Regions from separate parts of the Brevibacillus sp. genome, predicted to be linked through region 3. Evidence: riboswitches for the same ligand, from Rfam matches in the RefSeq annotation. Region 3 holds a riboswitch; each other region holds the start of a gene.
What was found. A riboswitch is a leader RNA that binds a small molecule or an ion and turns the genes downstream of it on or off. The one in region 3 is predicted to bind S-adenosylmethionine.
Positions count from the first base shown of each region.

Region 1: it holds a riboswitch for S-adenosylmethionine, as region 3 does, so the genes downstream of both, DEP07_RS04850 (methionine ABC transporter ATP-binding protein) here and metK (methionine adenosyltransferase) in region 3, are expected to answer to the same signal.
Region 2: it holds a riboswitch for S-adenosylmethionine, as region 3 does, so the genes downstream of both, metH (methionine synthase) here and metK (methionine adenosyltransferase) in region 3, are expected to answer to the same signal.
Region 4: it holds a riboswitch for S-adenosylmethionine, as region 3 does, so the genes downstream of both, DEP07_RS14005 (2,3-diketo-5-methylthiopentyl-1-phosphate enolase) here and metK (methionine adenosyltransferase) in region 3, are expected to answer to the same signal.

Region 1 covers NZ_DOTK01000022.1:18,861-26,532, reverse strand. Annotated here, with positions in the region: gene DEP07_RS04865 (peptide ABC transporter substrate-binding protein) at 1-616, opposite strand, end outside; gene DEP07_RS04860 (MetQ/NlpA family ABC transporter substrate-binding protein) at 808-1,650, opposite strand; gene DEP07_RS04855 (methionine ABC transporter permease) at 1,707-2,372, opposite strand; gene DEP07_RS04850 (methionine ABC transporter ATP-binding protein) at 2,373-3,386, opposite strand; SAM riboswitch class I at 3,497-3,616, opposite strand; gene DEP07_RS04845 (Ger(x)C family spore germination C-terminal domain-containing protein) at 3,722-4,021, opposite strand; gene DEP07_RS04840 (LCP family protein) at 4,305-5,318, opposite strand; gene DEP07_RS04835 (MFS transporter) at 5,508-6,101, shown strand; gene DEP07_RS04830 (MFS transporter) at 6,246-6,923, shown strand; gene DEP07_RS04825 (SDR family oxidoreductase) at 7,024-7,672, opposite strand, start outside.
Region 2 covers NZ_DOTK01000079.1:182,524-190,195, forward strand. Annotated here, with positions in the region: gene DEP07_RS24240 (bifunctional homocysteine S-methyltransferase/methylenetetrahydrofolate reductase) at 1-1,605, opposite strand, end outside; gene metH (methionine synthase) at 1,640-5,089, opposite strand; SAM riboswitch class I at 5,206-5,306, opposite strand; gene DEP07_RS24250 (YjcZ family sporulation protein) at 5,516-5,623, shown strand; gene DEP07_RS24255 (YcdB/YcdC domain-containing protein) at 5,693-7,672, opposite strand, start outside.
Region 3 covers NZ_DOTK01000049.1:87,872-95,543, forward strand. Annotated here, with positions in the region: gene DEP07_RS15675 (polysaccharide deacetylase family protein) at 1-215, opposite strand, end outside; gene metK (methionine adenosyltransferase) at 359-1,570, opposite strand; SAM riboswitch class I at 1,703-1,803, opposite strand; gene DEP07_RS15685 (S8 family peptidase) at 1,982-4,552, opposite strand; gene DEP07_RS15690 (SLAP domain-containing protein) at 4,839-5,834, opposite strand; gene DEP07_RS15695 (SLAP domain-containing protein) at 5,875-6,837, opposite strand; gene DEP07_RS15700 (accessory Sec system S-layer assembly protein) at 6,920-7,672, opposite strand, start outside.
Region 4 covers NZ_DOTK01000045.1:143,129-150,800, reverse strand. Annotated here, with positions in the region: gene DEP07_RS14035 (spore germination protein) at 1-655, shown strand, start outside; gene DEP07_RS14030 (GerAB/ArcD/ProY family transporter) at 652-1,752, shown strand; gene DEP07_RS14025 (Ger(x)C family spore germination protein) at 1,749-2,864, shown strand; gene DEP07_RS14020 (1,2-dihydroxy-3-keto-5-methylthiopentene dioxygenase) at 2,937-3,449, opposite strand; gene DEP07_RS14015 (methylthioribulose 1-phosphate dehydratase) at 3,468-4,121, opposite strand; gene DEP07_RS14010 (2-hydroxy-3-keto-5-methylthiopentenyl-1-phosphate phosphatase) at 4,125-4,793, opposite strand; gene DEP07_RS14005 (2,3-diketo-5-methylthiopentyl-1-phosphate enolase) at 4,790-6,004, opposite strand; SAM riboswitch class I at 6,173-6,274, opposite strand; gene DEP07_RS14000 (sigma-70 family RNA polymerase sigma factor) at 6,475-6,951, shown strand; gene DEP07_RS13995 (anti-sigma factor) at 6,948-7,672, shown strand, end outside.

The DNA of each region.
Region 1 (7,672 bases), on a different contig from region 3:
TGTCTACAGGATAATAGGTGTAAAAGGCCGTCAATTCCAGGAAAAATGGTGTCGGGTTTTCTAGCGTGACTTCAAGCGTTTTGTCATCAAGAGCTTTTACCCCCAGCTCGGTTGCTTGCGCCTTGCCCGTATGCACCTTTTCCGCATTTTTGATGTAGTATAGCTGGTACGCATATTCGGCACCCAGCTTCGGATTGAGCACACGCTTCCAGGCATACTCGAAGTCGTGCGCTGTCACCGGATCGCCGTTACTCCACTTCGAGTCGCGAATCGTAAACGTGTACACGCGCTTGTCGTCGGATATTTTCACGTCCGACGCAACCGAGTTCATCGGCTTGGCGTCTTTGTCTAATCTGGTCAAGCCGTCAAAAGTAGCACGGACGACCGCCCCTGACGTAGCATCCTTGGCAAGCCCAGGGTCCGCCGTCGAAGGCTCGCTTGTCAGGTTGGCCCTGAACACTTGCGGCTTGCCAGCGCTCGCCGTCTGCTTGGCTTCTCCTGCTTTTTGCTCGGCAGGTGCAGAAGGCGGAGCGGCGGCCTGGTTCCCGGAACATCCTGCCAAAATACTTCCAGCCACAAGCGACACGCCGAAAAGTAGTTTGAATGTTTTGTTCATCTGAATTTTCCCCCTTATCAAATTTTTTCTATCGCCACCACAATATACTCGACAAAAATCGTCTTGAGAATGGGGTTCGGTGAGATTTAATTAAATTTTACGAATATTTATACTTTTATAAATGAAAATAAACCCAACCAGCCACACGGGCCAAATTGGGTTTATTTGTTGATTCATCAATTAGCTGTTCCTTAGAATGCAGGAACGATGGAACCTTTGTATTCATCTTCAATGAACTTTTTCACTTCTGGGCTGTTCAGTTCTTTCGCCAGCTTTTGGATCGCTTCGGAATCTTTGTTGTCAGGACGAGCTACCAGGAAGTTCGCATATGGAGACTCTTTGTCTTCAAGGAAGAGAGCGTCTTTTGTCGGCACCAGTTTTGCTTCGAGTGCGTAGTTGGTGTTGATCAGCGCCAGGTCAACTTCCTCCAGGACGCGTGGCAGCATAGCAGCTTCTACTTCTTTGAACTTCAGGTTTTTCTTGTTTTCTACAACGTCTTTTACCGTTCCGCTGATGCCAGCGCCTTCTTTGAGCTTGATCACGCCGTTTTTCTCCAACAGTGCGAGCGCGCGTCCGCTATTGGTCGGGTCGTTTGGCAAAGCAATGGTTGCGCCTTCTGCCAGCTCGTCAACGGATTTTACTTTTTTGCTGTAAGCACCGAAAGGCTCGATGTGCACGGCGATTACTGGCTGCAAGTCCATGTTTTGACCTTTATTGAACTCTTCCAGGTAAGGCTTGTGCTGGAAGAAGTTTGCGTCCAGTTGCTTTTCATTCAGCTGTACGTTTGGTTGTACGTAATCGGTAAACTCTTTCACTTCCAGGTTAACACCTTGTTCTTTCAGCTTTGGAGCGATGAACTTCAAAATGGCTGCGTGTGGAACCGGAGAAGCGCCTACTTTCAACGTTACTTCTTGCTGTTGTCCGCCTTGTGCGCCGCCTTCAGTTGGAGTTGGAGCTGTTTCCGTTTTGCTTCCGCACGCTGCCAAGGAAAATGCCAATACGGTAGAAAGTACAGATACGACTAATTTTTTCATAAATGATTTCCCCCTATTTTTTGGTCTGTGTTCTGCAAAGCTTATATGGAAAGACCTTACTTGCGGCTGAATCGCATAACCAGGCGATCCCCCAGCGACTGCAAGATCTGGACCAACACGAGCAAAATAATCACTGTAACAATCATGACATCTGTCTGGAAGCGTTGGTAGCCGTAGCGGATTGCCAAATCTCCCAGCCCGCCGCCGCCGATTACGCCGGACATCGCGGTGTAAGAGACAAGGGCAACTGTCGTGATCGTAATCCCGGCCACCAGACCTGGACGCGATTCAGGAAGCAGCACGTTCCAGATGATTTGCCAGTTGGAGGCTCCCATCGACTGAGCGGCTTCGATGACTCCTCGATCCACCTCTCTCAGCGAGGTTTCCACCAGCCGCGCAAAAAACGGGGCTGCACCGATGACGAGCGGCGGAATCGCTCCGAGTACCCCGAGTGAAGTACCCACAATTACTTTTGTCACAGGAATCAGCAAGATCATCAAAATGATAAACGGTACAGAACGCAGTATATTGACAACGAATGAGGCAATCGCATAAAACACCTGGTTTTGCAAAAGCTGTCCGCGAGAAGTCAGGAACAAAATAATCCCCAGCGGCAAACCAATCAGGATGGTAAACAGTGTCGAGAAGCCAAGCATCGTCAGCGTATCTATTGTTCCCTCGGCGATCTCCGACCAATCCACATTTTCCAAAGTCCAGTCCATCTATATCACCTCTACTTCCAAGCCACGCTGACGCAACGTCTCGATGGTTTTTTCGTTTTGACGGACATCGCCTTCCAGCTCGACGACCAGTTGGCCGTACGGCGTATCCTTCATGCGGGAAATCGTTCCTTGCAAGATGCTGAACACCGTGCCTGTTTCTTGCATCGTCTGGAACAAGATCGGCTGGTACGTCATTTCCCCCAGGAATGTGACGCGGGCAATCGTGCGGTTTCCTGCCGCCTTTTCGTGCGCGACTGCTTCCCGCAGCTCGCTGGAATCGGCCACCTGCTCGACAAATTCCTGTGTCGTCGGATGCTGCGGCTTGAGAAACACGTCCAGAACCTCACCCGACTCGACAATTTTTCCGCCATCGATGACGCCTACGCGGTCGCAGATGGAACGGATCACGTGCATTTCGTGCGTGATCAGCACGATGGTCAATCCCAGTTTGCGGTTGATATCGAGCAAGAGCGCGAGAATCGAGTTCGTCGTCTGCGGATCGAGGGCGGAAGTCGCTTCGTCACACAGCAACACTTTCGGATCATTGGCCAGCGCTCGGGCGATGCCTACGCGCTGCTTCTGACCGCCGGACAATTGCGACGGGTACTTGTCCCGATGCGCTTCCAGCCCGACCAGTTTGAGCAGCTCGTCCACTTTTTTCTGGATTTCAGCCTTCGAGCGATTGGCGAGCTTGAGCGGGAAAGCGACATTCTCGCCTACGGTCGCGGAAGACAACAGGTTAAAGTGTTGGAAAATCATCCCGATCTGGCGGCGCTTTTCCTGAAGCTTGCTGTCATCGAGCTTGGTCAAATCCACTCCGTCGACAACGACTTGTCCTGACGTAGGGCGCTCCAACAGGTTGATGCAACGAATCAGGGTACTTTTCCCCGCACCGGAATGCCCGATGATCCCGTAAATTTCCCCTTTATCTATGGAAAGGTCAATCCCGAGCAATGCCGGAATCGTCTTGCCTTGTACTTGATAGCTTTTATGCAGTTGTTGCAATTGAATCAACGCATCCACCTCCCAGCAAAATCTGTCTACATGCCTTGTGAAAAACAGAAAGCCCCTTTTTTCATAAACGAAAAAGGGGCTGCAACGCATGTATACGTTCGCATCCACCCTTCTCATCTATCAAGATCCAACCAATCTTGTAGGAATTGGCACCGCGACGCTCATTTTCGAAAAAATGAACCGGTTGCCGGGCTTCATCGGGCCTGTCCCTCCGCCTCTCTTGATAAGAAAGATTTCCACGTATATTATGTTCGTTTTTCATATTTTCATGATACAAACCGGATTATATCCTTTTTGAAAATATCCCGTCAATAGCAATCCCAGGAAAAACTTTTTTAATCCATCACTCCGTTGCGGATAATGGTTGCCTGAACATGAAAACGAAAAGACGCCTGCCGGAAAATTTTTCTCCAGTCGCGGTTCGTCATCTCTTTCAATCCCCTCTGCTGGGCACGGTAGACGATGCCAAATCCCGCCGGATCGACGTCCAGTTGCTGCAATTTTTTGACGACTTTTTGCAGTTCTTTCTCGATTTCCTTTTCCAATGCGCCCTCCATCGTTTTCATCATTTTGCTGTAACGGGAGGAGATGCTGCCAATGCCTTTTTTCGCAAAGTGCTCATTGTACAATGCCACCCGTATTTGCCCGCCTAAAAGTTTTTTGTCTGATTGCAAATTCGCCTTGTCCCGCATGCCCTTGCTCGTTTCCCCAGTCCCAAGTGCCTTTCGACATGATCGATATTCAGTCTATCCTGATCGATTTCCCTCAGCTTCGGAATAAGCTCGCTGTACACGACTTTGGCATCCGCCATGCGAACACCATCTATGCAGGAACTCCTGGTCCATCTCATTCACCCCAATGTGCCTGTACTGTAGAAAATCATGGATAGTGTGCCCAAATATGCAAAAAAACAGCACGCTACATTCGCGTGCTGTCTTTGCTGTCTGTACTGTCGTCTGTTTTGTTGTCCTCTTGTTGCATCGTTTCAGTCGGCGGCTCAAGCTTTTCCTGAATGAACGACTGAATCTGGTCTACGTCGGGAATGAGCACGGCTCCTGCCTTGTGCGATTCCCGGAACATTCCCATCGGCGGCAGCTGATAGTTGCCCGGTTGCATCGTATCGAGCTTCAAGCCGAGCGCGGACAGCTTCAGCATGTCCATGGAGCTGATGTTCGTCTGGATGTACGGCGCCACTTGTTTGAGGATGGACGGCAACTGGATCAGGGATGTGCCGCTCTTCATCTGGCTCGCTACAGCGGCGAGCAATTTGCGCTGACGCTCGGTGCGCGTATAGTCGGATGTGGCGTCATGGCGGAAACGGACGTACTGCAACGCCTTGTTGCCATCCAACTGCTGCACACCTTTTTTCAGATTGATATCGTAGACGCCTTTATCTGTCGGGTCATGGTAATACATGTTTTTCTCTACGTCGATCTCGACGCCGCCCACCGCGTCGATCAGCGCCTTGAAGCCTTCGAAATCGGTAATGACGTAGCGATCCACAGGAAGTCCGGTAAACTGGCTGACCGTCTTCATCGCCAGCTCAGGCCCGCCGTCTACAATCGCCGAGTTGATACGCGAGCTGCCATTTCCGGGAATGTCCACATACGTATCCCGCAAAATGGAGAACAGATCGTAACGCTTGGATGCCGGGTCGATACTGACCAGCATCATGGAGTCGGAACGGGGAAGCCCGTTATTTTTCATTCCCCTGCGATCCACACCCATCAGCAAGATGTTCACACGCTCTTGACCATCCCACTCGGGTATCTCCGCCGCTTTCGTTGCGGCTCCGCCATCCGGCGGGGCAGGTGTAACAACATTAGGAGCCTGGATATTTTGAGCAAACTCATAAAAGGAGTATCCGTAATAACCCGCTGTCGTGGCAATCACGACAAGCATCAGGAGCAACACTCGTTTCCATATTCGCATAAAGAACTACTCCACCTTTTATTCTCTGTATCTACTTGAACTCATCTCACCACTTGTTTAGTATACTCGAATCTTTACAATGTGGAGCAGCCTTTATTTGGGTAGCTTAACTTTTTATACTTTAACATTTACAAAATTTGCAATATTCTTTATACTACCTTCATACTCGTTTCCAAGGGGTGACTTGTCGTGCTTTCTCCATCCGCGTTTTTTCAGCGTTACCCGCAGGAAGCCCTGTTTTTTCTCGTTGCAAGCTTTATCAATTCTGCTGGCAGCGCTTTCATGTGGCCGTTGACTACTTTGTACGTACATACGATTCTCCAACGCTCCATGACCGAAGCCGGCTTTGTTTTGATGGTCCAGTCTTTGGCGGGCATTGCCGGGCAATTCGTCGGCGGCTCCCTGTTTCACCGCTTGGGCGCCAAGCGTCTCATCGTGGGAGCGCTGCTTTTTCAAGGATTGATTCAGCTGTCCATTCCGTTCATCAGCAGCTGGCCCGTCTATCTCGTGCTCATGACCTGTTTGGGCTTTACTTTCAACCTTTCTTTTCCGGCGATCCAGGCATTTATTGGCTTTCGCTGGAAGGAGCAGCGCCGAGAGCTGTTTAACATCGTCTACGTAGGCAACAATCTCGGCATGGCGATCGGCACTTCGCTTGCCGGGGTCATCGCTACCTTTTCCTTTCAGTTGACCTTTTTGTTCAACAGTACGAGCACGCTGTTGTTTGCGCTGTTCTTCTTCCTTTTTATGAAACGCTCTTTTCTAAGAAATTGTTGCTTTTAGAAAAGCCGTGAGTTGCTTGATATTTATAGTACCAAGCGAAGCGTGCATTCACGGTAAATGGAAATCCTATAGACTTCCTGATTTTCATTATAGAGCACACGTTTCCACAACAGCAATAGCAACAAAATTTGCGAAAAGAGCCTTATGAAAAATATCTCGCACCAAGAACTGGTTGGCGACCAGGCAAAAGAAAACCGGCGGCAAGGCGAGGCGAAAAATACGTTTGCCCTGCTTCTGCGCTACCAGCTTTACTTGTTCATGGCACTGGGAGCTGCCTGTATTTTCTTTTCCAACATGGTCTGGAACACGGGTGTCGCCCCTTACATTACGGCGCAGGGCATGCCGCTGTCGGCCTTCAGTTGGCTGTGGACGATCAACGGCATCATCATTTTTGCGGGTCAGCCCATCACGTCCTGGATCAAGCACATCCTGCAGCAAAACTTGTCCGCGCAGCTGGTGGCAAGCGCGGTGGCATACGCTCTCGGGTTCGGCTTCATGCTCATGTATCACGGCAGCTACTTTGCTTTTATCGCCGGCATGATCATTACCACTTTTGGCGAAATGCTGATCTCTCCGACCATCCCGACTTTCATTACGGAAAAGACGGGGGAAAACGCTCCCTTTTACCTGGGAGTCGTCGGGGCGATTACCGCTGTGGGGCGCTTGCTCGGCCCGCTGGCGATGGGCTATATGTACGACCACGGTGGCGTGCAGCCCACGTTGCTTTTGGCCTCCCTCGTTTCGCTTGCTTCCGTCTTCCTCTGTTTGCTCCATGCGTATGTCCAGCGCGAAAAACGAGTCTCGGCGACAAAAGCCAGTTGATTCGTTTACACATAAACAAGCCGCCTGCTTCCAGCTTGGAAAAAGGCGGCTTGTTTGCTATCCAGACCGTTCTCGATTGTCGCTTTCTTCGTAAACCCGGCTACCTCACTGGCGGGCATGTCAACGATTTGCCGTTGTCCTTCGCAGAAAGGCTCATGATGTACGGCACAGCTACACGGCTCCACTCTTGTGCGGATGGGGCTGCCGCCATGTCTTGCGGCGAACACGCTTGCAGCATGGACGTACCGACGCTTCCTCCCGGGTCAAGCGCGACTGCCGCCATCCCCTTCGGCAATTCTTGCGCCAGCGATTGAGTCAGCCCTTCGACTGCGAATTTGGATGCGCAATACGGTGCTACATACGCTTCCCCGACTCGCCCCCAGTACGAGCTGATGTTTACAATCACTCTGCCCTCCGGATTGGGTACCATTTTCGGCAAAAAAGCGCGACAGACGTAAAACACGCCGTTTACATTGACATTCATGACTGTCGTAAATTCTTCTGGCGACAGCTCCATCAGCAGGCTATTGCGATTGATCAGGGAGGCGTTGTTGAGGAGAAGATCCGGTACGCCAAGCTTGCTGCACACTTCCTCTGCCCAGCTTTCCACCCGCTTCCCGTCGGAAACGTCGATCGTCGAAAAATGATGCCTTTTTCCAAACTCGCGATTCAAGTTCCACACTTCTGCCATCGAGCGGCCGCATCCCGCGACGACCCAGCCCGCTTCATGAAACCGCTCCACCATCGCC
Region 2 (7,672 bases), on a different contig from region 3:
GGTCAGCGGCATGATGCCGATAAAAACCGGGATGCCGATGTGCTTGGTCGCCTCGTGTACAAGGCGAATCGATTCGACGTCATACACAGGTTGGGTCATGATGTAATCAGCCCCTGCCTCGACTTTCTTTTCCAGCCGGGCGACAGCCGCTGCCATGTTGCGCACGTTCGGGTTGAAGGCTGCGCCCACGATGAACTGGGCTTTTTGCTTGAGCGGTCGTCCCGAGAACGAGACGCCTTCGTTCAACTGCTTCACCATGCGGATCAAATCGAACGAAGTGACATCAAACACCGAGCTTGCCCCCGGCAAATCGCCGAAGCGGGACGGGTCGCCCGTGATGACGAGAATTTGGTCGATGCCAAGCGCGTGCAGCCCCATCAGATGGGATTGCTGCCCGATCAAGTTGCGGTCACGGCAGGCAATATGCAAAAGCGGATCGATCCCGTGTCTCGTTTTCATCAGCGCTCCGAGCGCCATGTTGCTCATCCGCACCGTCGCAAGCGAATTGTCTGCCAGCGTGATCGCGTCTGCCCCTGCTTTGTGCAGCTCGCAGCAGCCGTCCAGAAACTGTTCGGCGTCGAGATCGCGCGGCGGATCAAATTCGACGATGATCGTTGTAGCTGTTTTCACCCGTTCCACGATGCTTGGCTTCTCGCGCTCGTGAATGCTTTGTACCGTTATGTGCGGACGCTCCGCCAACGCAATCGTTGGATTCACGCGTGCTTGCGGCTTTTGCCCTGCGAGCGCATCTGCTATCGCCTTCACGTGTGCAGGGGTCGTTCCGCAGCAGCCGCCGATCAGGCGCACTCCCTGGTCGCGCAGGCGCAGGGCGCTTTCGGCAAAATAGTCGGGAGACGACTTGAAGGCGTACTCCCCGTCCGTCATTCCCAGCCGTCCCGCATTGGGGAACGCTGACAGAAGCGAATCATCCGGGAAGATCGTGCTTTCAAAAGAGCGCAAAATTTCAGCCGGACCCAAGCGGCAGTTCAGACCGATGACGTCTGCTCCTGCCTGTTTCAGTTGCGGAAAAGCATCCGTCAGCGAGTAGCCGTCGCGCGTGCGTCCGACTTCCAATGTCGCCAGTTGCGCAATGACGGGCACATCTGTCAGCGGACGAATGACCTCGATGGCGAGCAGCAGTTCCTCCAGATCGAGGAACGTTTCCAAAATCAGCGCGTCTACGCCTGCGTGCAACAGCGCGATCGCCTGTTCCTCGTACTGGTCCCGATACTCATCCAGTACCTTTTTCTTCACCCGTCCAGCCAAAATCGAGCCGATGCTGCCTGCCACGTACGCATCGTCCTTGGCGGCTTCGCGGGCAATCGCCACGGCAAGGCGGTTGATCCGCGCCACTTTGTGCTCCAAACCGTAGCGGCTGAGCGCATCCCGGTTCGCGGAAAATGTATTTGTCTCCAAAAGGCGCGCTCCTGCCTGATAGTACGACGCATGAACTTCGTGCACCACTCGCGGATTGGACAAACACAACTCTTCAAAGCTGACGCCAACCGGGGCGCCCAGCGCATGCAGCTGGGTCGCCATGGCTCCGTCTCCGACCAGCAGGTGCTCCTGCAAATACTCCCGTAAGTCTTGCTTGCTCGTCGTCAACTCAATCCCTTCTCTCCCATTTTCATTAGACGATCTATACTTCAAACACCGACGGACCTGCGTTAAAGTAACGCGCTTCCGGGTGGGCAAATACCATCGCGGATACAGAAGCTTCCGGCTCCATCATGAAGCCTTCTGTCAACTGGATGCCGATGTCTTCCGGCCGCAGCAGGCGGAACAGTTGCGCCTGGTCTTCCAAGTTCGGGCAAGCCGGATAGCCGAACGACACGCGAATGCCTCGATAGCGGGCACCGAAGCGCTCCAGCATGGTCATTTCCGCCGGATCAGGAATCCCCCATACATCGCGCATTACGTGGTGAATCCGCTCCGCAAAAGCTTCCGCCAGCTCCAGAGCCAATGCTTGCAAAACGTGCGAGCGCAAGTAGTCGCCGCGTTCCTTCAGTTCAGTCGAGCGCTCGCGAATGCCGCCGCCTGCTGTCACCGTCAAAAATCCGACGTAATCCATCTCCTTGCTCTCGACCGGACGCAAGAAATCGGACAGGCACAGATGCGGCTCTTCCGGCTGACGCGGGAACGAGAATCGTTCCAGCACTTTGCTGTGGTCGTTTGGATCGTAGACGATAATATCGTTGCCGTCCGCTTGCGCCGGGAAAAACTGATAGGCACCGTGCGCCTTGATCGTTCCCTGCTGCTTCGCTTCATTCAACAGCTCCTCGACTATCCCGTACAGTTCCAACGCCTTTTCGTCGCCCGCTTCCAGCAATTTTTCCACGTTTCCACGCACACCGAGATGCTTGCCGAGCAGCATGCGCAAATTCAGGTACGGTTGCAAATGGCTGATCGGGTACTGGCGCAGCACGTGTCGCTCGCAGTCTGGCGGCAACTGAATCGGAACGGTTCTGCTAATCGCCGAACGGGCAGGCAGCGGAGCTTTTTTCTCTTGTACCACCACGGGTTGCGCCGTTGCCGCCGCTTCAGCGAGTTCTTGCTGCTCAGCGACCAGACGCTCCCGCTCGTTCGGGTTTTGCAAACGGTTGACGAGGTCGAGTCCGTCCATCGCATCCTTGGCGTACAACACGATTCCGTGGTATTCCGGCGCGATCCGGTTGGAAGTGAATTTGCGCGTCAAAGCCGCACCTCCGACCATCATCGGCACATCGATTCCCGCTGCTTTCAAGTCTTGCGCGGTAATGACCATTTGCTGGGCGGATTTGACCAAAAGACCGGACAAACCGATCGCATCCGGCTTCTCTTCCCGGCAAGCGGCAATCAGTTGCTCAGGCGGCACCTTGATCCCCAGGTTCACCACGTTGTAGCCGTTGTTTGCCAAAATGATTTCCACCAGATTTTTGCCGATGTCGTGCACGTCGCCTTTGACTGTCGCCAGCAAAATCTTGCCTTTGGCCGCCGCATCGCTCTTTTCCATAAACGGCTCCAAAAACGAGACGGACGCTTTCATGACTTCCGCGCTTTGCAGCACTTCCGCTACGATCAGCTGGTTTCCGTTAAACAGGCGGCCGACCTCTTCCATTCCTGACATCAACGGGCCGTTAATAATTTCAAGCGGCGCATACTTTTCCAGAGCCAGCTTCAAATCGTCAGTCAAGCCATCCTTGGAGCCTTCGACGACATATCGGGCGAGGCGCTCTTCCAAAGTCAGCGTGGAAGCTTCCACCCGCACTTCTTTTTTCTTCTGGCGGTAAAATTCGGTGAATGCAGCCAGTGTTTCGTCGTTTGTCTCGAACAGCAGCGCTTCCGCCAGCTTGCGCTCATCCTCGGGAATCGACGCGTAGCGCTCCAGCTTTTCTGTATTGACGATGGCAAAATCGAGTCCGGCAACCGTCGTGTGGTACAAAAACACGGCGTTGAGCACTTCGCGGCCCGCTGCTGGCAGCCCGAAAGACACGTTGCTGACCCCGAGAATCGTTTTGCACAGCGGCATCGCTTCTTTAATGAGGCGAATCCCCTCAACCGTCTCCTTGGCAGAACCGATGTACTGCTCATCCCCTGTACCGACCGGGAACACCAGCGGGTCGAAAATGATGTCTTGCGGGGCAATTCCGTACTGGTTGACCAAAATATCGTACGAGCGCTTCGCCACTTCCAGCTTCTTCTCGCGCGTGACAGCCATGCCCGCTTCCTCGATCGTTCCGACGACTACAGCCGCTCCGAACTTTTTGATCAGCGGCGCTACTTCTTCAAAGCGCTCCAGGCCGTCTTCCAGGTTGATCGAGTTGAGAATCGCTTTTCCCTGGGAATAGCGCAGGCCCAGCTCCATTACTTTTGCATCCGTCGAGTCGATCATCAGCGGAGCCTTGACCTTTTTCACGACGAATTGCAGGAATTTTTCCATATCGGCGTATTCATCCCGATCCGGGTCAGCCAAACAAATATCGATGACGTGAGCGCCGCGTTTTACTTGTGCCCGGGCGATATCTGACGCTTCCTCGTATTGGCCTGCGGCGATCAAGTCGCGGAATTTTTTCGAACCGATGACGTTTGTGCGCTCCCCTACCAACAGCGGGCGACTGTCATCTTCCACGTACACGACTTCGATGCCGGATACCGCGCTGACAGCCTGATCGACAGCCTGACGTGGCTTGCAGTCTTTCAATGCTTCTGCCATCGCCCTGATATGATCGGGCGTCGTTCCGCAGCAGCCGCCCGCCACGTTCAGCCAGCCTTGTTCTGCAAAAGCGCGCATTTTTGTCGCAAGCCCTTGCGGCGTCTCATGGTAATGTCCGTTTTCATCCGGCAAGCCCGCATTGGGGTAACAGCTCACTCCGCATTGAGCCAGTCCGGACAGCGTGCGCAGATGGTCGCGCATGAACTCGGGGCCAGTCGCACAGTTCAGCCCAACGGACACGGGCTTCAAATGCTCAAGCGAGATATAAAACGCCTCGATGTTTTGACCGGCAAGAGTCGTGCCCATCGGTTCAATCGTCCCGGACAGCATGACGGGCAACTCCACATCCAGCTCTGCGAACGCTTTGCGGATGCCGATTCCCCCCGCCTTGACGTTCAGCGTATCCTGCGATGTTTCCAGCAGCAGCACGTCGGCTCCGCCAATGATCAGTCCTTTTGCCTGACGATAGTAGGACTCCACCAGCTCCTCGAAGGTGACGCCGCCTGTCAAAGCGAGCGTTTTCGTCGTCGGTCCCATTGCCCCTGCCACGTATCGCGGCCACTCGGTTGTGCTATAGGCATCTACGGCTTCCTTCGCCAGGCGGGCCGCAGCGATGTTTAACTCCAAATCCTTGTCGGCGACATCGTACTCGGCCAACACGACGGAGGTGGCTCCGAATGTATTCGTCTCGACGATGTCCGCTCCCGCCTCCAAATATTTTTCGTGGATGGATCGAATGACGTCTGGTCGCGTCAAGTTCAAAAGCTCGTTGCAACCATCGTAGGCTTCGCCGCCAAAATCATCGGCGGTCAAGTTCGCCTGTTGCAGCATCGTGCCCATCGCACCGTCCAGAATCAGAATTTTCCGGGAAAGCTGTTCGCGAAAAGTGGGTTTCATTGACGTACTCCTTTTCTCCCTTGCGGCGTTTATTCTCGGCAGTTTTTTTGCACAAAAAAATCCTCTTCTTTGAAAGAAGAGGATTTGTCCGCGGATACAATTGCGCCTGAACCATCCTCTCATCTTTCAAAGCCGTAGCTTTGCTGGAATTGGCACCGGATTTTAACCGGTTGCCGAGGCTTCATCAGGCCAGTCCCTCTGCCTCTCTTGATAAGAGTTGTACCATGGTATTCATTTTTGACTTTCAGGTTTCATGTTTGACAGTATCTTAACACCGCGTCCTGTCTACGTCAATTGAGAATTTGTCTATTATTTACTGCTTTTCTTCCCGACTGCGCCCATTTTTGTGCTTACCGGGCATCCGCCCACGCCAATCTGTGCGATCGTGTATAGACTGTAGCATAACGGAAAGGAGGGGGAACAAACGTGAGTACATCTTACTGCGGAAATGGCATCTTTGGAGACTGCTTCGCACTGGTGCTCGTACTGTTTATCCTGCTGGTCATTGTTGGGTGTTCGTGTGACGACTGCTAGGTAAATGACAAGAAGAGGCTATCCCCCCGCCTTCCAGCTGGCTTGCGGGATAGCCTCTTTTTCTTGTCCTTACGGCTCGATTACAGCCTCGCCGCTTTTGGCATCGATGGTAATGAAACTGCTTGCCAGCTCTTCCTCGCTCCACGGAATGTACGCGAGTCTCGGCCGATCCAGCCAATCGTTTTCCTGATCTTTTAACAGGTAAACAAGCCTGAGTGGCATGACGCGCAAAAACGACTCGGCAGCCTTTTGTTTGGAAACGACCTCGGCTGACGAAGGAAGCTCTGTCAACTTGTGAGTCTCTCGCCAATTCCGGAAGCTGTTTACCTTCCCGGTCGAAGGGTCTACCGACACCTCGTAAGCGGCATCTGGCCCCTTGTCCAACACCGGAATCCCATCCTTGCTCATGACATAGCGGAATACCCAGTTGCCTGACGAAACCGGATTGGCTGCGCCAGGTTCCATCACTTGTGCAAGCTGCACTTCTTTTACGCCCGGATCGGCGTATTTGGCCAAAAAGAACACGGCTGCCTGCTCGGCCTGTTCGCGCTTCACGGTCACTTGCGTATTTGTGCGGGGAACGCGCAACCCAACTACCTGGCTCGTCTTCGCGTCGATCGTCACTTCATGCCAGCGGTCTTTGCTATCTGCCCAGTTAAATGATTTGTTCTTTTGATGATCATCTACGGATTCCCGATAGGACATGCCTTCGATATTGACGCCAAATTCCGTTTGCAAAAGCGCCTTCGCCTCTTCCTTCGTACGCACGATGACAGGCTGTTCGTGTGTCTCGAACGCATCTGCCTGCGGCTGCTCCCGCTGCAGTTGATCGTAGGCAAAGCCGTTGTTTCCCGTACCGTAGTTGATCTTGCCGCTATGCGCATCAATGTACCAATCAAGGAAAACCGGCCTTCCTTGTTGGAAAAAGGAAACCGCTGCCCTGTATTCCAGTGTCGGCTGTTTCAGCGCCTTCCCTTCGGACATGTGCTGCACGTATACAAGCTTCATATTTGCGGCCAGCTCGTTTTCGGCGGCGCTTTTCGCCACAGCTTCCGCAGCATCCGGGAATGAAGACGGGGAATACGCTCTCGTCGGTTTGCTGAACATCAGAAGACGTCCGGAGCTGCCCAGCTCAATATCCAGCACATCTTCCATGACAGGTAACCCGTTATGATAGCGCATGAATTTTTCCGCGCTATTCGATTCCACATGGCGATAGTTCGCGCTGTCAGCTCCAAGCAATCGGCCGAGAAGCTGCTTCGCTTGCTTTAACGCCTCTGCTTCATTTGGCTTTTGCGCTTCTTCGTTGCGGTCCCGCTGAATCCGGTACAGATCGATGTCTTGCCCGTTGCCGATTTCGCTCACCATCGCTGTCTGGCCTTCGTCGTTCACTTTGCCCAAAACCAGCGCCCAACCATCTCGAGTCAGCTGTTTGTTGTAGACAACCGGGAACGGATTCAGTTCAGGCACGGAGGCGGCGAATTTGGCAAACAGCTTCTGTTCCTGCTCGTTCAACCTGCCGAAAAAGGCGACGCGCTCCTTTTTGTCCACCTGGACAGTCAAGACATCGTACGGGACAGGCTTGCCGTTTTCCAACCGCTGATAGCTGACGTTCATCCACGTTCCGTTGCGCCAATCCTCATCCGCATAAACTTCTGTCGCCTGATGCGCGTAAGCCTTCGCTTCTTCACCGAGCGCGGTCTGCAAAAATGCTTGCGCGACTTTCTCTGCTTGCGCGGGCGCAATCGTTGTTTTCTCGCCGTCATTGCTCGCGTCCAGCAAGTAGCTTTCGATCCGCCCCGTCCGGGTGTCATACGCGACTTGTCCGATTGCCCTGTCCTTTTGCAGCAAGGTCACAAGCGCAACCCCATCCAGCGTCTCGCCTTTGCGCAGTGTGACGCCGCCAAGCTCAGGGACTGCCTTTTGCAGCGGAGCCAGCGCTTGTTCCGGTGAAACGGCCTGCTCCGCGGTTTTGTCCGTTTGATGCGCCGCCGCTGCGCTCGTTCCATTTTTTTGCGGCGACATGGACGGCAGAAAGCCCTCTCGCAC
Region 3 (7,672 bases):
CACTTTTGCGGCTTTACCGTTGCTTTTTCGTTTCGCGTGACGTTTGGCTCAGCGTTTTCCGTCTCGCTTATGCTTATAGACGTATCGACTTGGGGAAAAGGTTGCACTTTTTGCGCATTCTTTTTTGACTGGTACAAATCACCAAGCCCCAATATCGTCACAACCAACAGTAAACAACTGATAAACACTGTCAGGAAGAGCCTTTTGTTCGGCAAAGAAACCCCTCCTTCACTTCCTCACTAGGAGATTCGACACAGTCCTACATTTTCCCTTTGATCAGGATTCACCAATAATTGGAAATTTCTTCCCATAACAAAAAGAGCCCAGTAGCTTTTACCAGGCTCTTTCTTTGCCGTGCTTATTTTGCCAGTTGAGCAGCCTCTTGCTTCAGAACTTCTGCTTTGTCTGTTTGCTCCCAAGGAACATTCAGGTCATTGCGTCCGAAGTGGCCGTAAGCCGCTGTTTGTTTGTAGATAGGACGACGCAGGTCGAGCTGTTTGATGATACCAGCTGGACGCAGGTCGAAATGTTTGCGAACGAGTTTCACGAGATCTTCTTCGGAAACAGTTCCTGTACCAAAAGTATCAACTGCGATGGATACTGGTTGTGCTACACCAATCGCATACGCTACTTGTACTTCGCACTTGTCAGCCAAGCCAGCTGCCACGATGTTTTTCGCAACATAGCGAGCAGCATAAGCACCGGAGCGGTCTACTTTTGTCGGATCTTTACCGGAGAACGCGCCGCCGCCGTGACGAGCGTATCCGCCGTAAGTGTCTACGATGATTTTGCGGCCAGTCAATCCAGCATCCCCTTGTGGTCCGCCGATAACGAAACGGCCAGTTGGGTTGATGAAGTATTTGGTTTCAGCATCCAGAAGTTCAGCTGGAACTACTGGTTTGATTACATGCTCAACCAGGTCTTGTTTGATTTGCTCCAAAGTTGTTTCAGGAGCGTGTTGAGTAGAGATAACGATCGTGTCGATGCGAACAGGCTTGTCTCCATCGTACTCAACTGTTACTTGTGTTTTACCGTCAGGACGCAGGTAAGCGAGTGTGCCGTTTTTGCGAACTTCGGTCAAACGACGAGCCAGTTGGTGGGACATGCTGATCGGCAATGGCATCAACTCAGGTGTTTCGTTGCAAGCAAAGCCGAACATCAGACCTTGGTCACCTGCACCAATCGCTTCGATCTCAGCGTCAGTCATTTTGCCTTCGCGCGCTTCCAGTGCTTGGTCTACACCCAGTGCAATGTCAGCGGATTGCTCGCCGATTGCTGTGATAACACCGCAAGTGTCAGCGTCAAAGCCGAACTTAGCGCGATCATAGCCGATTTCACGAATGGTTTCGCGAACCAGCTTTTGAATGTCTACATAAGTGTTGGTTGTGATCTCACCCGCTACGAGAACCAGACCTGTCGTTACAGAAGTTTCGCACGCTACGCGAGCGTTTGGATCTTTGGACAGGATGGCGTCCAGGATGGAGTCGGAAATTTGGTCACAAATTTTATCCGGATGTCCTTCGGTTACAGACTCAGATGTGAACAGACGACGACCTTTTTGCAAAGCCATGAGAAAATACCTCCTTTGACCTCATACAAATAGTTTGGTAGCCGAGTCAGGATTTTATCGACGTAAACGCAAATAAAAAACCTTTTCCATCTTTCGGAGGAAAAGGTTTGAGCGCTTTTAGCTTCCTTCATCCTCTTATCGGCCAGAACAGATTTCCGTCCTGCTGGTTAGCACCGCTCTAGTCGGTTGCCGGGCTTCATAGGGCCAGTCCCTCCGCCTGCTCTGGATAAGAGTATCCATTACGGATTATAGAATAATTGTTTTTCGGGGTGGTGTCAATAGACTTTTCCCACAACTCCGGTTCGAAGCAGGCCAGCCTGTACAAAACGTTGATGAAATCGCCTGCGGGAAGCGAGCGATGATGACTGTAACGCATGGACAGCGCCTTTTGCACAAGCTGGTCAAGCCTCTTTATACTTGGTACGATTTGGCGATCAATACAACAACCTCGGCCCGCGTAGCGGTTCCCTGAGGCTTGAAGGTCTTGCCATATCCGTTCAGCCACTTTTTTTGCGTCAAAGCCTCGATCGCCGGCGATGCCCAGTAGTTGACCGGAACATCGCGATAAGAGGACACGCTGCGGCTATTCACAGCTACCCCTTTCGCCCTGGCGATCATGGTGGCCATCTCGGCCCGCGTTACCGCCTGATCAGGCTTGAGTTGACTGTTTGGATACCCCTTCAAGACTCCGAGCTGATAAGCTACCCCAAGGGTGTTGTACGCCCAGTGCTTTTTTGGCAAATCGGAAAAGACGTCCTTGCCCGTGTACATACTGGCTACTTTCGAGCCGGTGACACGCATCGTCGAAACGAGCATGGTCGCAAATTGGGCGCGGGTCACTGCCTGATCCGGCTTGAATGTTGCGTCGTCGAAGCCTTTGATGATGCCTTTGTCGCTGAGCTTGGCGATTTGCGCACGCGCCCAGTGGTTAGAAATATCCCGATAGCCGGAAATGAGCGGCTGCGGGCTGAGCGTCAATTTGTAGGAATCGTACTTGAAAGGCACGATGCTGCTCATGCGCACGAAATACTTCCCTTTAGGCAGCCGTATGCCGAAAATTTCACTGCCTTGGTCTGACCGCTCTGCCACTTCGGTTGTCGAAGCAAGCGCCACGTTCATGTTTTTCTCATTGTAAAGGGCGATGTGAAACCCGCTTGCTACCGGGATGAACGGAGCGCGAACTGTGACGTACGATTCCGCATCCAATGTAAATTGAAACCAGTCTGAATCTGTCGACGCCGGAATGGTTCCTGACATGACTCCTCCACTGGCAAGCGGAGCAGCTTTGCTATACGTATTATTCGGCTCGTTCCCATCTTTTTTCAACGGGGTAAAGGCGAGATCGAGGCGATATTCGCCGTTCATTGCATTTTGCTGATACTCGCTGATGCGAATGTAGTATTTTCCTGGCGAGACGTCCTTGCTTGCACGTTCGGAAGGATTATCCCTGTCGCTGTTATCGTATACCGGGTCCCAGACCGTATTTTTTCCCGGCTCTTGCTTTCCGATGGCAAGTACCAAGTCCACCCGCTTGTTATCAGGTGTGACCGTCACGTCCATATGCCCGTACTCGCGGACATAGTAGGAGAACCAATCCTGATCCCCTTCCTCATGGAAATTGCCCGTCACGCTGATCTGGTTGCCCACCAGCGGCCTTGCCGTAGCCATCGTATTGTTCGGTTCATTCCGATCCGGGTTGATGGTGAATTTGCTCGTCAGCACATAAGTAAACGCATTAACTCCACCGTTTCTCACCAGCTTGATGTTCATTCGCCCAGCTTTTGCAGGAACCGTTATCGTATCCCCGTTCCCGATATAGTAAGTGACCGGCTGACGATTTGCCGGATAAAAAGTCGCTGACATGGCTGAAGATACGCCTGAGTTTACGGATGCGGTGAGACTTACTTTTCCATCGTAAGGAACGTCCATCTTGAACCAGTCAACCGTATCGTTTGGCCCCAGATTGCCACGGACTTGCGCTTCGATCGGAAACGCCTTGGCTCTCTCCAAAACGTTGTTCGGCTCCAAAAAGTCGCTGGACAGCGCACTGCGCACTGCCTTGTTTACGTCCAGAAGACCGTAGCCCGCTTGCCGATCCCAGCCGCCTTCGCCAATATCTGTCGCCGTCTGATAAAGCATCTGCCTGACGTCGAGAGCAGACAGCTTGGGATGACGAGCCAGAATGAGAGCAGCCGCGCCTGCTACCTGAGGCGCCGCTACAGATGTTCCGGAAACTGAACCGTATTTGCCGCCGAGCTTGGTTGTATACACATTAAGCCCCGGTGCCACCAGATTCATCTCCGGCCCTGTATTCGACTGGTAAAGGACCTGGTTTCTTCCGTTTATCGCCCCCACCGCAATTACGGTCGGGTACGCTGCCGGATACGCGACACGGCTTGCCTCATTTCCGCTCGCCGCCACCAGAACCGCTCCGTTTCGTTCCGCGCGGTCGACCGCATTTTTCATAGCCCGGGAGTAAGCCATGCTGCTAAAAGACATCAAAATGACCTTTGCCCCCCGATCGAGGGCGGCGTTGATTCCTTTGGCGATCATGTCAACATCCGTAGTAGATGCGTTTTTGTTCAAGACTTTGACGGGCAAAATTTTGGCGTTCCAGACCACCCCGGCTACGCCGATCCCGTTGTTCCCTTTTGCCCCGAGGACCCCGATGACTTCTGTTCCATGCCCATTGTCATCCTGCGCACTTTTCCCCGGATTGACCAGGTTAACACCAGGGAGCAAATTCCCCTTCAAATCAGGGTGATTGTAATCGGCCCCTGTATCGAGTACAGCAATCGTGATCGCCTGATTGCTGTTCACCACTGACCATGCCTTGTCCGCTTTGATTTGACTCAGGTGCGTCTGGTTGCTCAGGTAGCTGTCATTGGAGGCAGGAGCAGCAGCGAGTGCCTGCCTGGCTTCCAAAGGAGCGACGGTGAGCAGCAGCGCCAGTGCGACGGTCACTTGAATTGATTTTTTCATAAAAAACAGTCCTTCCCTCTCTCCCTGCAAATCATGCAGCAAGAAAACCTCTGTCGAAGCCGTTTCCGTCATAAGGCCGCGTTTTAGCGGAAGGTTTTCTTAACGTATGAATACCCGCAAACTTTTGCAATCAATCCCAATACGTTCAAAAAGGTATTCGAGTATGATATTCCTCGTCCTAGCATAGCGGATAAAAAGGGCGAATTGCAACCCTAATTCCCCAATATTTGGAACGTTTTGGCAGTAGAAAAACCCTTTTCACCAGTGGCAAAAAGGGTTTCGTTCATTACTGCAGCAGACCTTTATTGTCTTCGGTTTCAGGCGCTACGTATGTTTCCTGTTTTTTTCTTTGGCGCGCTTGCGGAATGAAAGCAGTCAACTCTGTCACGTCTACTCCTGCTTTTTTAATCGAAGAGGACGGGATGTCAAATGCCCAGACACGCTGGCTGTTCGCTTCCACCTTCATGTTTTGCAAGGTGTAGTTGACGCGGGCAACCGCTTCGCCATCCTTGTCGTGCACCAGGATCGGCACCTCGGTAAACTCCAGGCGCTTCTCCAAACCGTTGCGGAATACAACAACGACTTTCAGACCGTTATCCTCGTTCGGCTTGATTGCGAGAACTTGCAAGTCCACCTGCCCAGCTTCTACCGGAGCTTCTGCCGCTGCTTTTTGCAAATACTGCTCTTGCTCACTGGCACTCAGCCCCATGTTCAGCTCGTGGCTTCCTTCGAGTCGCTGTTTTTGCGGCTTTTTATACACAATCGTCAGCGGTACTTCTTGCTCCGGAATGCGGTCAAACTCTTCCCAACGGAACATAAACTCCGCCGGACGACTGGACATGGAATCGACTGGTCCGCTTGTCATCAAGTCGAACGTCTTTTTCGCCACCTCTTCGCCTTCTGCTGTTACGAGAGAGAGCGGCAGTTTTTGCAACAGTACGTTGCGGTCTGTCGCATTGCGAATGTAGGCAAGCACCAAATAGCCTTCTACGGTCGCCTGTGTGAAGAACGGAATGACACCGACCTCATCACGTACTACAGGCGGCAACTCATCGTGCACATATTGCAGCAATTCCTGCTCGGCCTCGTCCAGCTGCGCGTCCCACGGACCGTTCATCGACAGGAACAGCTCTTTTGACTCCACGCGGTTTGCAGACTGCTGCGGATTTTCAATACCGGATACGCCCAAGTAAAATTCATTGTGCAAATACTCATGAATGTCCTCTCGTACCTGCTCCAAGCTTTCTTTGGAACCAAACCAGTTTTCCAATAACCAACTCATATGTCAACCTCCTCTTTCCCACTTTAGAAAAATCACGCGTCTACTCTACGTCAAGAATCCATCTACGCAGATTGGCATCAGGCTTTTTCACAAATTCCGGCGGGAACACGATCAGCCACGGACGACTGTTGCCAGGCTGGACACAGATCTTTCTGGCGTCAAGAACGCCTCGCGCAACGACATCCCCGTCTGTATCGGAAATCGTTACTTTCAGTTGCTCAGGGCGATACTCCGTCGACAGACCATTGCGGAACAGCATCGCAGCGACCAGTTGCCCTTCTTTCGTTTTGCCGATATCAAAACCCGTAACTTGTACGGTATTCACCGGGATTGGCGGCAAAGAATTGGCGAGCTTCTCCAGACGATCCTTTTGCCGATCGGTCATGCGGTTCTCCATCTCCGGGTCCAGTTCAAGCGTGCGTGGCCAAATATGCGCGCGGTTCCCTGCCTTCATCACGACTTTCCAGCGACTGAACTGGAAGTTGTCGTGCAGATAGGACTCTTCCGGGAACAGCACTTCCCATGGACGGCTCGTATGCGGCGGAATCGAGCCCATCTCGGACAGATCGATTCTGATCCGCGCAAACGGCTTGTCGTCCAGATAAATCGCCAAACCAATCGTTTTAAAACGAACTGGCTTATCTGTCGCATTGCGGAAGAACATCGTCACGATCATGCCGTTCGGTTGGGGAATCATACTGAAGCCCGTCACACTGATCAAACCGCGCGCGATTTCCGGAAGCTCCTCCTGCAAAAAGCGCAGCGTGTACTTTTTCTCGGAATCCAGCTCTTGCTCCCACAAAGGATGCAGCGACAGCTCTGTCTTGATTTTCTCGCGTTTAGCCGGAGCGCTGGTCTTCGCCTGTTCCTTTTCCACTTCCACTTCGGTTTCTTTCAGTTCGTCAATGTCGAATGCCGACTCTTCCTGAATTTCTTTCTTCAATTCATCCAGAGCTTTCTCGCCCTGTTCCTTGCCAAACAAATTCTTCATAAAAGAAAACATGTGTTACCTCCTCACACACGTCCGAACCCGAACGCAATTTCTCTCTCTTCATCATAAACATTTCTATACGGCTCATGCAAATCTAGGCTTGCTGCGGAACATTCACTCGCCAGCGAGAAAGATCCGGCTGCTCCAGCAAAATGCTTTCCGGAGGATAAATAAACAGCCATGGCTTGCTCGTATTGGCATTCACCGTCAAGCTTCCCAGTTCAAACACTCCTTCAGCCACCTTTTCTCCTGTCGCATCATAGAGAGCAAGCGGCAACGTTTCAAAGGAAAGAGACTGCGGCGAGCCGTTGCGAATCAAAAGCATGACGTGAAGTGCGCCTTCCTCGGAGCGACGAATTTGCACACCCTGGATATTTACTTCTCCCTCATTGAGCGCAGGAAGTGTTTTCGCCAGCTCGATCAAGGAATTTTTTTGTTCATTCGACAGCGCCTTGATCCAGGACTCTTCCAGTTCCAGCTGCTGTGGCAACACCATTTTCTTTTGTGCCATCTCGAATGCAATCTTCCAGTTCGCCAGCAGCACGTTCACTTGCAGGAAGTGTTCACGCGCAAATACAAACGACCACGGTCTTGCAGATCGCGGCGGAATTTCCCCTATCTCGCTAAAGTCAAACGTCTGGCGGGTAAATAGCTGCTGATCCCCGAACAATACCACCAGCGTCATTTCCTTTAGGTTGATTGGATGGTCCGAACTGTTGCGAATAAACGCCGTGATTTCGATTCCATCATCATGCGGAACGAGCGCTGTTCCAGCGAGGGAAATGTTCCCTTCCTGCAGCGGCTCCAGCTCCTGTGCCATAAAGGAAAGCGCGTATTTCTCCTGCGC
Region 4 (7,672 bases), on a different contig from region 3:
GCTGGTCGCCACTTTTATCCGGCTGTTGCGCTTTATGGCGTTTCTGGTGGCTACCTTTTTGCCAGCCGTCTACATCGCGGTGATCTCTTTTAACTACGAGGTCATTCCGCTCGACTTGATTTTGTCAGTGGGAGAGTCGCGGGAGAGAGTGCCGTTTCCTCCCTTGCTGGAAGCGATGATCATGGAACTGACGCTGGAAATGTTGCGGGAAGCCGGGGTGAGGCTGCCTGCGCCGATCGGACAGACGGTGGGCATCGTCGGCGGTATCGTTATCGGACAGGCGGTTGTACAGGCCGGGATCGTCAGCAACATCATGGTGATTGTAGTCGCTTTTACCGCGATCTCTTCCTTTATCATCCCGAACTACGACATGGCGTCAGCAGTGCGGCTGCTGCGGTTTTTGATGATGGGACTGGCTGCGATGTTCGGGATTATTGGCATTGTGATCGGGATGATGGGGCTGATCGGTCATTTGATCTCGCTGGAATCTTTGGGCGTGCCTTACGGAAGTCCGCTGGCACCCGTACGATTTTCAGACTGGAAGGACTTGTTTCTGCGCTTGCCGTTGTGGAGCATGAAAAATCGTCCGGCCAGCGCCCGCGTCGTCCAGTCCAAGCGTCAGGGGGATAACCGTCCTCGGGGGGATGGCGAATGAAAAAATACGCATTTAACGAGCTGACTGTCCTCCAGTACGTATTTTTTATTCATGGAACACAAGTGGGGATCGGAGTCTTGTCCATGCCGCGAGAGTTGGCCGAGGAAGCGGGAACGGACGGATGGATTTCCATTCTCATTGGCTGGGTATGCGCTACTGTGGCAAGCCTCCTCATTGTGAACATCATGAAGCGCTATCCGGGCAAAACGATCGTCGATTTGATTCCCGTCTTTTTTGGCAAATGGCTGGGAATGGTCGTTTCCGCGCTTGTCGCCTGTTATTGCGCCCTTGCCGCCATGACGGTAATCGCCAACGGGATCGGGATTGTGAACGTGTGGATTTTGTCCCAGACGCCAGGATACGTTTTGGCGATATTGACGGTGATCCCTACCTATATGGTTGTGCAGGGCGGGCTGCGGGTGCTGGGACGGTATGCCGAGTTGATTTTTTACTTGACGCTGTGGATGCCGATCGTTGTCTTTTCCATCTTGCCGTATTCCAATTGGCTTCACTTGCTGCCTGTGCTAAAAGACGGGTGGATGCCGGTTTTCTCCGCAACCAAATCGACGATTTTGTCCTTTCTCGGGTTTGAGCTGGCGTTTTTTCTGTACCCGTTTTTGCAGCGAAAACAGTATGCCTCGCTGGGAATTGTGGTGGCAAACACATTGTCCATGCTGATTTTTATGCATATTACTGTGTTCAGCTTTTCCTTTTTTAGTCCGGATGAAATCACGCAATATACGTGGCCGACACTCAATTTGTGGAAAGTAATCGAGTATCGCTTTCTGGAGCGAATCGACATCATTTTTCTTGCGTTCTACTTGTTCTTTTTGTCGACGACCACGCTGCCGTACATGTATTTTACGGTGTTCACGACGAGCCAAATGGTCGGGTCAGCCGATCATCGCAAGCACTTGTTCATTCTGATGATCCTGATCGTCGTGGGAGCCTGGCTGTATACGCCCACGTTCATCGATCTGAAAAAGTGGAGCGAGGTGTGGAGCATGACTGGAATGGTTGGCGGATACATCATCCCCGTGATCTGGTGGCTGGCGATCCAGTTGTTTCGGCGCGGAAAAGGGGGACAAAAGGGATGAGCAAAGCCGGAAAGCTGCTGTTGATCTCGGCGCTGTTTTTCTTTTTGTCGGGCTGCATGGATCGAATCGATTTGGAAGATGCGACGATTACGCTGATGGCCGGAGTTGACGTGAATGAGAAGGATGAGCTGCTGTTTTATTTGTCCAGTCCGGTTTTCAGCCGAGAAGCGAAGAAAAAAAGCGAAGAATTTGGCGTAAAAGCGGAGTCTTTCCGACAGGCGCGGGCACGATTGGACGAGATGGTGACGGGGCTTACTCTTTCAGGGAAAATCCAGGCGATCGTGCTGGGAAAGCGACTTTTGGAGCACCCTGACTGGTTCAAGATTCTCGACGTCATTTTCCGCGATGCGCGCTTTACGGTCAACGCCCGGATGGTCTATTTTGACGGCGAGGTAGGTGACTTGTTTCACTTTCAACCGCCAGACAAGCCGAGGCTGTCCCTGCATCTGACCAAGCTGATCGATACCGCTAATCAGCGGAATTTGACCGTGCGGACGAGGGCGCAAGATTTTCATCGGCAAATGTTTGAAAAAGGGATTAATCCAACCATCACGGCTGTGGGCAAAGAAAAAGCGATCAAGATTTTGGGAACAGCGGTGCTGAGCAAGGAGGGCACGTATGTCGAGCTGCTGCAAAGTCAGGAAACGATGCTGCTCCAGTTGTTTCTGCACGGAAAAGAGGGCGAAGTGACCTTTACGGTGCCGATCCCTGCGCCCAATGACAGCAAAAAGATGATCAAGCACAGAGTCAGCCTCATCGCAAAGCAAGCATCCAAAAAAGTGAAGACGACCTTTCGGGACGGCAAGTTTCATTTTGAAGTAAAGATGAAGTTCGGCGGCGGTATTTCGGAGAGATTGTTCCCTTTTGACATGGAAAAGGATTATAAGGACATGGAGCAGATGGTTAATGCGGAGCTGCGCAAAGAATTTGGGAAACTGGTCGTGAAGTGCCAGCAAAATGAAGTCGATCCATTCGGATTCGGGTTGTACGCGCGAGCGCATGCGTATCAGGAGTGGAAAAAGGTGCAAGATAATTGGCCCAAAGCTTTTGCCCAGGCGGAAGTGAAGTTCGTGCCGGAGCTGTCGATCAAGGGCAACGGCGTCATTCGCTAAAATACGTTAAAAGAAACAAGAACACCCTGGTGCAGCATTCGCTCCAGGGTGTTTCGCATTCCGCACTTTGTATTAGTAGATAGCTTCCCAGCCAGCAGGTGTGACAAACAGGCGGATCGCTTTGATTTTGCGGTCATCCATCAGCGTGAAGTAGTGGCGGAAGTTCGGCGGTACCGAAATCAGATCGCCAGGGGAAAGCTCAACGTCGAAGTAACGTCCGTCTTTTCCTTTGATCGCGAAAATGCCGTGCCCGTCTACGCAGAAGCGGCACTCATCATCTGTGTGGTGATGCTCGCCTTTGAATTTTACCAACAGCTCGTCGAGGTTCGGCGTTTTGTCGGAGAGGACGATAATATCGGCAGTCAAGTAGCCGCGGCGTTGGCTGATCGCATCGATTTCCGGCTTGAAGGTGTCGAGAATTTCTTGCTTTTCTTCGTCTGTCGGGCTGTAGTTGTCGCGGTGCTTCGGATCGAGGCGAGCTACATCCCATTTTTCATAAATGATTTCTTGGGTGTCCAGGAAGGAAATGACTTCCTCCGGAGCGGAAATGTACTCGTTGTTGTCGTGGAAACGAATTTGTGCCATGATGCTTGCCTCCCTTGATTAGTTGGATGTAGTGGACACGACAGCTTGGCGCAGTTGCAGCCAGCGGGCGTGGTACTCAAACAGAAATTCAAATGCTTCCAGGTGGCGCTTCGCTTCAAAGTCGTTGCCGCCCCAGGCGTAAATGCCGTGGTTACGGATCAGAACACCCGGAATTTCTGGGGTGATGACTTTTTCGATCGCGGCTGCGAGGGTCGGAATATCGGCAAAGTTCTCAACAATCGGAACAGTGATCCGCGCATTTTCCTCCCAAATCCCAAGGCCCTTGATCAGCTCCTGGCCTTGAATGGTGAAAGCCCGTTGGCCGAAGTACAGCTCGGAGATGAGATTGTTCCAGACCGTATGGACGTGGAAGCAGGCACCTGCTTTGGCAAACTTTTGATAGACGACTGCGTGGATCAACGTTTCGGCGGACGGCTTGAGCGAGGTTGCTTCCACGGGACGGGAGTCTTGATCGACCACCAGATAGTCTTCCGGCGACAGCTTCGTCTTGTCCTTGCCGCTTGCCGTCACGGCAAATTGCAGCGGCTCGTCTTGAATCTTGATGGAGAGATTGCCGCTTGTGCCGGGAAACCAGTCCCGGCGGGCAAATGTCAGCTTGGCGTCATCGAGACGACGAAACGCGTCCAGACGCTGTTCGAGTGTTGCGGTCATGTGTCAGACAACCTCCTGTTTCAGTTGCGTAAGTGTGGCGATCACGTCGTGGAAGGTGGCGAAAGTGCTGTGTGACAACTGTAGCTCCTTGGCTTTTTGCGCGAGGAAGGAGCGGGCGATCACGAAATCGGCAATTTTGGCGCCAGCCAGGTCAGTGATGGAATCACCAATGACGACACGATAGTGAGTGGCGGGATCGTAGCGGCGAATAATGGTTGTCTTGCACATGCCACAGCCGTTTGTGCAATGCTCGTCGCAGGAATGCGGCCACGTAATCGTGATGTTCTCTCCGGAGAAGTCGCTGCCGTTGCAGTAAATCGGGACATGATCCAAATCAAACGGGGCGAGGATCGGCTTTACGAAAAAGTCGATGCCGCCGCTCGTGATCAGCAGCTCGATGCCTTCCTCGCGGCAAAAGCGGACAAAATCGGCAAAGCCGGGGCGAATGGTCGCTTCGTTCACGATGTAGTCCACAATGTTCTGGCGCAGGGAGGAGGGCAAGAGCTGAAACAGCTTGCCGACGCCTTCCTGTACGCTGATTTTTTGCGACAAAATTTGTTCGGTAAGAGCTTCCCACTCAGGGGGAGCGAATTTTTTTACAATCGCGACGATGTTGTCTTTTTCCGTAATGGTTCCGTCAAAATCGCAGAACAGCACGAGCTTTTTGCTCATCGTGCGCCACCCCATTTCTCCAGGGCTGCCGCCAGTTCAGGCGATTGGTTCGCCGCTTCTTCCAGGGTGTGTCCAGCCGTGACTGCTGCGATTGCATCGACGAACGCTTTGGCTCCTGCGGTAGCGCCGCCCGGATGTCCGTGAATGCCGCCGCCAGCATTGACGATTTGGTCCAGACCGAAATCCGCATAAAGCTGCGGGACGAGTCCCGGATGGATGCCGGCTGATGGAACCGGGAACGAGCGGCGCACGCCTTCCAGCGGAGTGGTCAAGTTGGTCGCCAGTTGCAGCGCTTCTGTTTTGTCCAGGGCGACGTTGCCGTATGGCGACGGGAACAGCACCAGGTCTGCTCCGGCAATTCGCATCAGGGTGCCGAGCAAAAGCGGAGTGGCGATCCCGTAATCAGGCGACGGATAGTAAGCGCCAGCGAGAGCGGGGTGGGCCATGATCGGGATGTTGACGTCCGGATCGGCTGCCAGGCGGTGCAAGGCATCGAAGCCAAAAGCGAGGACGTTGAACAGCAGGCAATCTGCGCCAGCTTCCACGGCACGCTTTGCTTTTTCGTTCAGCTCGTTGATCGGGCCAGTCAGGTTGGCCGCGTAGAGGACAGGCTTGCCAGTTTGCGCTTCTGTCTCCTGCGCGATCTCCTTGAAGGCGCGGATACGCTCCAAAAACGGCGCGCGATCGTCTGCGAAGAAGATTTCGTCATCTTTGACCAGATCGACGCCACCGAGCGCCTGTGCCCGGAATTGCGTCTTCAAATCTTCGAACGGAAGACCGAGGCAAGATTTGAAAATGCTCATCAACAGCGGGCGGTTTTGTGCATCCAAACGTCCGCGCAGTCCGTCAATGCCGAACTTTGGTCCGGGAAAAGCTTGTAGAAACGACTCAGGGAAAGTGATGTCCACCAGCTTGATTTTTCCGTCCATGGACAGTTTCCCGAAGATTCCGGTCAAAAGCGAAGGAATGTCGTGCGTAAAATTGCGCGTCGGGTAACTGACGGTGATCAGTCCGCGCGTCTCGCCGTTTTCCAATGTCTCAAGCGGCGTAGCGCTCACGGCTTCCCCGAGATAAGGGGCCAGCTCAGCTTGCTTCGCTGCGGGCAAATCCGTCCAGGAGCCGACCGTCATGCCAACGGCGATGGCGGCTGCTTTTTTGTGTAAGTCTTTGGCTTGCGTCAAATAAGTGACGAGGATGCGTTGATCACTCATGCTAGTCCTCCTTGGGCAGCTTGAAAAGTTTCGTGAAGCTTTCGGGCATGTAAAAAAGCCTCCCCAGAGCGGGGAGGCGGTTGTCGACTATAAAAACGTCTCGTCTCCTCTCATCTCTCGGGTCAGTAGTCGGGAAAGAAGACGCAACAATGCCGCTTCTCGTACCGACTCTTATCCGTTGGAATTAGCACCGTTTCGCTATTCAAGAAAAAAATAGCGCCGGTTGCCGGGCATCATAGGGCCAGTCCCTCAGCCAGCTCGCGATAAGAGTTATGTGGTTCACAGGCCAGTCAGCCGTGTGTGCTACACCCATGATATGACTTCTGTTGTCCGTAGTCAATCTTTGTTTTTTGCCGGAATGTGCTCTCTGTAGAGAGGGAAAAAGCGGCCGGAAGTGAAACTTTTTTCGCTAGAGGGCGTGGTACGTAAAGAAGGGATGTGGAGGCATTGGGAAAGTAGGCTTGGAGTATGTGTACCAGATGCACGTAAACGACATATACCGCTACCTTTTCCGGCTGACACGCGATACCAGGCATGCGGAGGACTTGACGCAGGAGGTTTTTTTCCGGGCGTATGCCTCTCTGGAAGACTACCGCGGCGAAAAGGTCAGGCCATGGCTGTTCAAGGTCGCTTACCACGCTTTTATCGATTGGCACCGCAAGCAAAAGCGCCGCCCGGTCGACTACATGGAAAAGATGCCGGAACGACCGGACGCATCCGCGAACGACCCGGCGGAACTGTTGGTCGCTCAGGAATTGTGGAAAGAGGCATATGCGCATCTGGAGCAATTGCCGCCCAAGCAACGACAGGTCATTTTGCTGTCAGCCATGCAATTTTCCTACGCGGAAATGGCAGAGGTGTTGGAGATCGAACTGGCGGACGTCAAACGCTCGCTGTTTCGCGGTCGGCAAAAGATGCGGAAGCTGTGGAAGGAGGAAGGGCCATGACGCACCAAAACGGTCATGATCGCGAGCAAAAGCTGCTCGCTTATTTGAGAGGGGAACTGACAGGGGAAGAAGCAAAGCGGCTTGGCGAGGAGCTGGCAGCCGATGAGGCATGCGCAGAGCGGCTGGAGCGGCTTTTGCTGGGCGAAGAAGGAGAGCAGCAACCACGGGAACTCGACGCGCTGGACGAGGGCGGGCACAGCCAGCTTTCCGAAGCGAAGCAGAGGGCGATTGTCCGGCGGGGAAAATGGAAAAATCGCTTGCTCAGTTCCGTGTACGCTTTTGCCATCCCGTTTGTAATTGGCGTGGTATTTCTGGGCGTCAACGGATGGGTAGGGTCGTCGATGCACGATGATCTGCACCGGGTAGCGAAGGACATGGTCAATTTTACGCAGCCGGGTGTCAGCGTGGGCAGCAGCGGCGCGCAGGTGGGACTGCTGTACGGCAGCATCCAGATGGAGCTTCGCGAGCGAGTAGGGGCGGACATCAAAAACGCAGGCCGCTTTGAAAGCACCAACGTGTTGTGGAACGTCAACGCCAAGCCGCAATGGACCAACGGAGTGAGGGAGCAAAAGCTGTTTTTCCGCTATCCGCTTCAAAGCGGGCAAAAACCGGACGCAGACGAACTGGCGCATTGGCGCACGCCAGCCTGGACGACTTTGGAGAAGCTCCCCGAAGGAACCGTTGCCCAGTTGGCTGTCTCTTTTGCTGATTTTTTGACGTA